2 regions of the Streptococcus sp. oral taxon 071 str. 73H25AP genome follow, and region 1 is predicted to be linked to the other one. Evidence: predicted binding sites of a transcription regulator. Region 1 holds the regulator's gene; the other holds the start of a gene.
The links. Region 1 encodes Rex, which represses fermentation and respiration genes when NADH is low (regulators of the CRP and FNR family bind a similar motif). Its sites were predicted from a motif close to TTGTGAANTANTTCACAA; they were not measured.

Region 1 (3,411 bases):
CTATCGGGAAGATTCCTATCCATCCCGAAGAATTAGGAATTGATTTCCTTAGCGCCTCTGCCCACAAATTCCATGGACCAAAAGGAGTTGGCTTTCTTTACGCATCTACTGGAGACTTTGATTCCTACCTTCACGGTGGGGACCAAGAACAAAAGAAACGGGCTGGAACAGAAAATCTCGCCGCTATTGTAGGCATGGTCGCTGCTCTCAAAGAGGATTTAAATGACCAAGTTAAGCATTACCAAAAATTAAGTGCACTCAAATCAACTTTTTTAGAAGAAATTGCAGGTCTCGACTACTATCTTAATGAAAGCAACCACCAACTTCCTTATGTTGTCAACATTGGCTTTCCTGGTCAAAAAAATGATTTGCTCTTGCTACGGTTAGACCTTGAAGGAATTTCAATTTCTACTGGTTCAGCTTGTACTGCTGGTGTCGTGCAAACCAGTCATGTGCTTGAAGCATTTTATGGACCAGATTCACATCGTTTGAAAGAATCTGTCCGTATCAGTCTGTCTCCTCTTAACACTGAGGAAGAACTAAAACAACTCGCACAGACCTTAAAAAATATTATTGGAGATTAATCTAATGGCATTCGAAAAAACCATTAAACTACAAAACTGCCGCTACGACTACACACTTAGCCCATCTGTCAAAAAATTCACACTCAAAGACAATACTTTCTTTGAAACAAAAGTTGGAAACTTCGAACTGACTCGTCTGCTTGAGAAAGTACCTAACAGCGGTGAAGGATTCAAGCTAAAAATCATCATCAACAAAGACCTTACAGGTGCTAAACTCAATATCACTGACAAGTCAGGCCTTCGTTTGGTTAATATCTTTAAATCAGAAGACCATCATATCCACCAAGAGAAATTCTACTTCCTCATGGACAGCCTTGTAGAACGCGGTATCTTCACAAAAGAAGAAAGATAATTGACTATGTATCGTCTCACTTATCAAGATAGTTATCAAGTAGAGCGTACCCTTGAATTTGAGAGTTACGAAGAGCTTATGTTATCTCTATCAGGTTGTGTAACTCTTCCTGATACATTCCTAGTTACCTCATTAACCTTTGATGATAAAGTTATTTATCAAGGATTGGTCGGGGATCTCTACCGTTTTCTATCACAAGCTAATTTTTAAGACTAAAACTAAGATTTTCTTAGTTTTTTCTTGTTTTTGTTGATTTTTTCACAATGTTTCTATAAAATAGAAGAATAGAAAGGTTGTGGTTTTGTGAAAGATAAACAGTCTGCTATTCCAAAAGCAACAGCAAAAAGACTCTCTCTCTACTATCGAATTTTCAAGAGATTTCATGCCGAGAAAATCGAACGTGCCAACTCCAAGCAAATTGCAGAGGCTATCGGTATCGATTCTGCGACTGTTCGTCGTGATTTTTCCTATTTTGGTGAACTAGGTCGTCGTGGTTTTGGTTATGATGTTAAAAAACTGATGACTTTTTTTGCTGACCTCCTAAATGACAACTCCATTACCAATGTTATGTTGGTTGGGATTGGGAATATGGGGCATGCCCTTCTCCACTATCGCTTCCATGAGCGTAACAAGATGAAAATCATCATGGCCTTTGACCTAGATGACCATCCAGAAGTCGGGACCCAGACACCTGATGGAATTCCAATCTATGGTATCTCACAGATTAAAGAAAAAATCAAAGAAGCAGATGTCAAAACTGCTATCCTAACTGTTCCAAGTGTTAAATCACAAGAAGTCGCCAATCTTTTGGTCGATGCAGGTATAAAAGGTATTCTCAGCTTTTCCCCTGTTCACCTCCACCTCCCAAAAGATGTAGTCGTTCAGTATGTCGATTTAACAAGCGAACTCCAAACCCTCCTCTATTTTATGCGTAAAGAGGATTAGAAAGCGAAAGCATTTATGAAAAAACCAGTTATTGGGATTACAGGAAATGAAAAAGCTCATCCAGATGATGACATCATGATGAGCTATGCAGCAAAGGGCTTTGTTGAAGGAGTCAAGGACGCTGGCGGAATTCCCATCATCCTACCGATTGGTGATCAAGAAATGGCTACCCATTACATCAGTATCATTGATAAGCTCATCCTAACGGGTGGGCAAAATGTTGATCCAAAATTCTACGGTGAGCCTAAAACCATTGATAGCGATGACTACCATCTTCAAAGAGATGAATTTGAATTATCCCTTATCAGAGAAGCGATCAAACAGAAGAAACCAATTTTCTCTGTTTGTAGGGGTACTCAGCTTTTCAACGTCGCCATGGGCGGCACGCTTCACCAAGATATTGAGGATCATTGGCAGGACTGTTCAGCCGAATACACAACCCAACGCCTCGTAACGGAACCTGATACGATTCTCCGAGAGATCTATGGAGAAATCTCTCATATCAATTCCTTCCACCACCAGAGCATTAAAGACCTAGCTTCAAATCTTAAGGTTGTAGCACATGATCCTAAAGATGGAATAATTGAGGCTGTGACAACTACGGACGACTTTCCTTATCTTGGTGTTCAATGGCATCCTGAATTTCTCTTTGAAAATCGCCCCAAAGACAAAACGCTATTTGACTATGTTGTTAACGAACTTTAAATCAGATCTGTCTTTTCACGGTAACTAAAGTAATCAGAGTGAGAGACAATCAGGTGGTCCAAGAAAACGATTCCCATCAGTTCACAGGCTTCCTTGACTAGCTTAGTGACATGGTCGTCATTTCGACTAGGAGATACGGCACCTGATGGATGATTGTGAACAAGAATCACAGAGGTAGCCATATTCTTGAGGGCATAGTGAAGGATTTCCCTTGGTTCTGCAATACTGCGTGTCGCGGATCCGATAAAGATGGTCTGCTGATGAATGATTTGATTTTGAGTATTGAGATAGAGCGCCACTAGGTGCTCTTGTTTTTTGTCGCCAAGTTCCTGTTGCATTTTCTTGGCTAGCTTTTGACTACTGAGAATACTTTCCATCTCAAGGGTTTCACGTTTGTGAATACGATGTCCCAGTTCAATCACCGCTTGTAGTTCAATAGCTTTAATACGTCCAATACCTGACAGACTCTGCAATTCCTGCAGGGTCATTTTTTTCAAATCAGTTAGGCTGGTCAAACTGTCCAAAACTTGCTGAGCAATTTCAAAAACATTTGCCTGACGCGTTCCGGTTCTGAGTAGTATAGCTAGCAATTCTTGATTGCTCAGTGCCTCTACTCCTTCTTTACCAGTCTTTCTCTAGGCAAAAGTGAATCTTCTTGGAATGAAATACTATACATAAAAATCCTCCTCACTTTATTATTCGTGAGAAGGATGGAAAATTAGATTTTTTTCTCAATTGGGGCTACACTGGCTAGGAGTTTTTTCAGACCGACTTCTGGGAAATTGATTTTTAGTTCCTGAGTATCACCACTACCAGAGACTTCCA
Region 2 (3,411 bases), 1.2 Mb from region 1:
CGCATTGCTTTGATTTCTGTACCAAAGCGTTTAACAAGAGCTTCGTCTTTTGTATGGATAGCTGCTGAGTGACCAAGTCCGTTAAACTCAACCATTTGACGAGCTTTTTTAAGACCGTCTTCTGTATCTTCAGCTTTTAGGACAGCGATAACTGGTGACAATTTTTCACGAGTCAATGGTTCTTTTGGTCCTACTTCTGCACATTCTGCAGCCAAGATGTTTGTTCCTTCTGGAACGCTAAATCCTGCTTGTTCAGCAATCCATGCTGCTGGTTTACCAACGATGTTTGCGTTTAGTTTAGCACCTGCACAGTTTTTGCTGTTTGCTTTCACGCCGAAACAGAATTCTTCAAGAAGTGCTTTTTCTTTCTTGTTTACAAAGTAAGTATGGTATGATTTGAATTCTTCTACAAATTCGTCATACACTTCTTTATCAATGATAACGGCTTGTTCTGATGCACAGACCATCCCATTATCAAATGATTTTGACATAACGATGTCATGAGCAGCTTGACGAAGGTCAGCAGATTTTTCTACATAGGCAGGAACGTTTCCGGCACCTACCCCAAGAGCTGGTTTTCCACATGAGTATGCAGCTTTAACCATAGCATTCCCACCAGTTGCGAGGATAGTCGCAACACCTTCATGGTTCATAAGTGCCCCAGTTGCTTCCATAGATGGCTCTGTAATCCATTGAACACAGTTTTCAGGTGCACCGGCTGCGATGGCTGCATCACGAACGATTTGTGCAGCATGAGCAGAAGATTCTTGAGCTGATGGGTGGAAGGCGAAAACAATTGGGTTACGTGTCTTCAAAGCAATGAGTGATTTAAAAATCGCTGTTGAAGTTGGGTTTGTTGTTGGAGTGATACCACAAATAACTCCGACCGGCTCCGCAATCTTCGTCAAACCTGTAATTGGATCATCTTCGATAACTCCAGCTGTTTTAACTCCACGCATATTGTTCACTACGTGTTCACAGGCAAATAGATTTTTTGTCGCCTTATCTTCAAATACACCACGACCAGTTTCTTCAACTGCGTGTTGTGCAAGGATACCGTGCGCATCAAGTGCTGCAACAGACGCTTTTGCTACGATGTAGTCAACTTGCTCTTGGTTCAACTTGCGCATTTCATCAAGCGCAACCAAGGCTTTTTTCACGAGACCGTCGACATGCTTTTCAGCAGCAAGTTGTTTTTCCTCTGGTGTTACTGTTTTTTTATCAGCCATATTATCCTCCATAGCCTTTAAGGATGTTATCCTTTGTTAATTTTTTCACAAGTTCATTATAACTCTTTTTTTATACTTTGTAAACAGTTTCATAAGCATTTCACAAAGAAATTTTCTAAGATTGTGATTTTTTTCTCAATATCCCTGTTCAATAGAGTTTTGACTGGATGATTGTGAAATTATGGAGAAAATTTTTTTATTTCACAAAGTTTTTTCTAGTTGATAGTTAGTTATCGAATCCAAGCACAGAAAGCGTTTTCTTTCCGGTTTTGAAAAATAGCCTCCTAACTTGGAGACTACTGTTTTTGTTGGAAAACGCCTTGTTTAAAGGTTCCTTCATGGACAACTTCTTGCTCTGTCGTCAACTTTCCTTGACCTTCAGCCTGGCCATTTACAAAATCACCTTCGTATTTCCAGCCATCTTTTGATTGGAACGTTCCTTTTCCATTAAAGGCTCCATTATTGAAATCACCTGTATATTGGTCCCCATTTTCAAAGGTCATGGTCCCCTGACCATTCATTTTCCCTCGCACCAGGGTACCATCATAAACAAGTGCACCACCATCAAGTGTCAGGACACCCTTTTTGGGTGTATTTAGTAGAAATACCGAAAGAGCACAGAGTGCAATTACGACTACTGCAATGAACTCTAGCCTAGGGCGAGTTAGGTAAACTCTATACTTTTCATAGATTTGTTTAAGCTTTTCCATTGTCACTCTCATTTTCTAATCGATCTAGCCAGCTTTTACAGCCACTTGTGATGCGAGCATAGGTTTCCTCAAAATCTCCTGTATACCAAGGATCTGGAACACTTTCAGATGCAAAAGGGTAGATCTTATGCTGTAGTTCCTGAGGACACATTTGACGCAGATCTGAAACGTTTGAAGCATCCATCCCGATAATGTAATCAAATGACTCAAAATCTTCTCTACGAACCTGGAGTGATGTTTTGTCTTTGTCATAAGGAATCTGATATTGCTGGAAAATCCCTTGCGTTCCCTTATGAATCGGATTACCATGTTCCCAAGACGAAGTCGCACGACTCTCAATCTGGTAATCGCTCGTCATGGATTTCATCACAAACTCTGCCATGGGGCTACGGCAGATGTTTCCTAAGCAAACAAATACTATTTTTCTCATCCCTCTTTTCCTCTCACTTCATAGAAAAACGGGAGTGACAGGTCCCGTTTTATTCTTCGATTGCTCCGCCTTCGTCAACAACTGTTCCTTCTGGTGTCACAGCTTCTTTGAGTGGCAACACTGTCTTGATAGCAGCCAATTCAAAAGTCAAATAAACGCCATCTACATCAAGTACGATTGTTCTCTTCTCAGTGTCTACTTCATCCACTGTTCCGTAAAGGCCGCCAATTGTAATAACTTCATAGCCTTTTTGAAGCTTGTTCAAGCTTTCCATACGCTTTTGAGCTTGTTTCTTTTGAGAACGTTGCATAAAGAACATCAAGGCCATCATACCTACAAGCATGATTAAAAAAGTAATATTTGGATTCATTGTTTTCTCCTTTGTCTTTTACATAGGACTACTATATCAAATTTCAGCTACTTTTACAAGGTTGTACCTTGTTTTTATGGTTATAAAAAATCAGAGTTTTCACTCTGATTTCTGCAATTATTTCAAGTTTTGAACGACTTTGACTAGATTTTCTACCGTAAATCCGTACTCTTCCAATACTTTTGGTGCTGGTGCAGATGCTCCGAAAGTATCAATACCGAGAACTGCACCATCTAAACCAACATATTTGTACCAGTTTTGAGTTGCACCCATTTCAACTGCAACACGACGGCGAACTGCATTTGGAAGGATTTCTTCCTTGTATGCTGCGTCTTGTGCGTCAAAGACATCTGTAGATGGCATGCTGACTACACGGACTTTTTCGCCTTGACTAGCCAATTCTTTGGCAGCTGCAACAGCTAGATTGACCTCTGAACCTGTCGCAATCAAGATCGTGTCAAAATCTACTGCATTTTCATAGACAACATAGGCACCTTTTGCAACTTTATTAAAGTCCGTCCCTTCTTCAACAGTCAAGTTTTGACGTGTCAAGACAAGAGCAGTTGGTGTTTTTTCACTTGTCACCGCAAGGTACCAAGCTGCTTGAGTTTCACGCGCATCTGCTGGGCGGAAAACATTGAGATTTGGCATAGCACGAAGACCCGCTAAGTG

Region 2: the regulator Rex is predicted to act here: its motif matches at 1,263-1,280, upstream of adhE (bifunctional acetaldehyde-CoA/alcohol dehydrogenase).

Annotation. Positions count from the first base shown of each region.
Region 1 covers NZ_GL397254.1:729,120-732,530, reverse strand. The annotation lists gene HMPREF9189_RS05860 (cysteine desulfurase family protein) at 1-584, shown strand, start outside; gene HMPREF9189_RS05855 (DUF1831 domain-containing protein) at 589-936, shown strand; gene HMPREF9189_RS05850 (DUF4649 family protein) at 943-1,146, shown strand; gene HMPREF9189_RS05845 (redox-sensing transcriptional repressor Rex) at 1,240-1,881, shown strand; gene HMPREF9189_RS05840 (gamma-glutamyl-gamma-aminobutyrate hydrolase family protein) at 1,897-2,586, shown strand; partial or broken gene radC (DNA repair protein RadC) at 2,583-3,262, opposite strand; gene pcrA (DNA helicase PcrA) at 3,305-3,411, opposite strand, start outside.
Region 2 covers NZ_GL397254.1:1,933,667-1,937,077, forward strand. The annotation lists gene adhE (bifunctional acetaldehyde-CoA/alcohol dehydrogenase) at 1-1,229, opposite strand, end outside; gene HMPREF9189_RS11540 (MORN repeat-containing protein) at 1,526-1,939, opposite strand; gene HMPREF9189_RS11545 (low molecular weight protein-tyrosine-phosphatase) at 1,926-2,369, opposite strand; gene yajC (preprotein translocase subunit YajC) at 2,419-2,739, opposite strand; gene tkt (transketolase) at 2,857-3,411, opposite strand, start outside.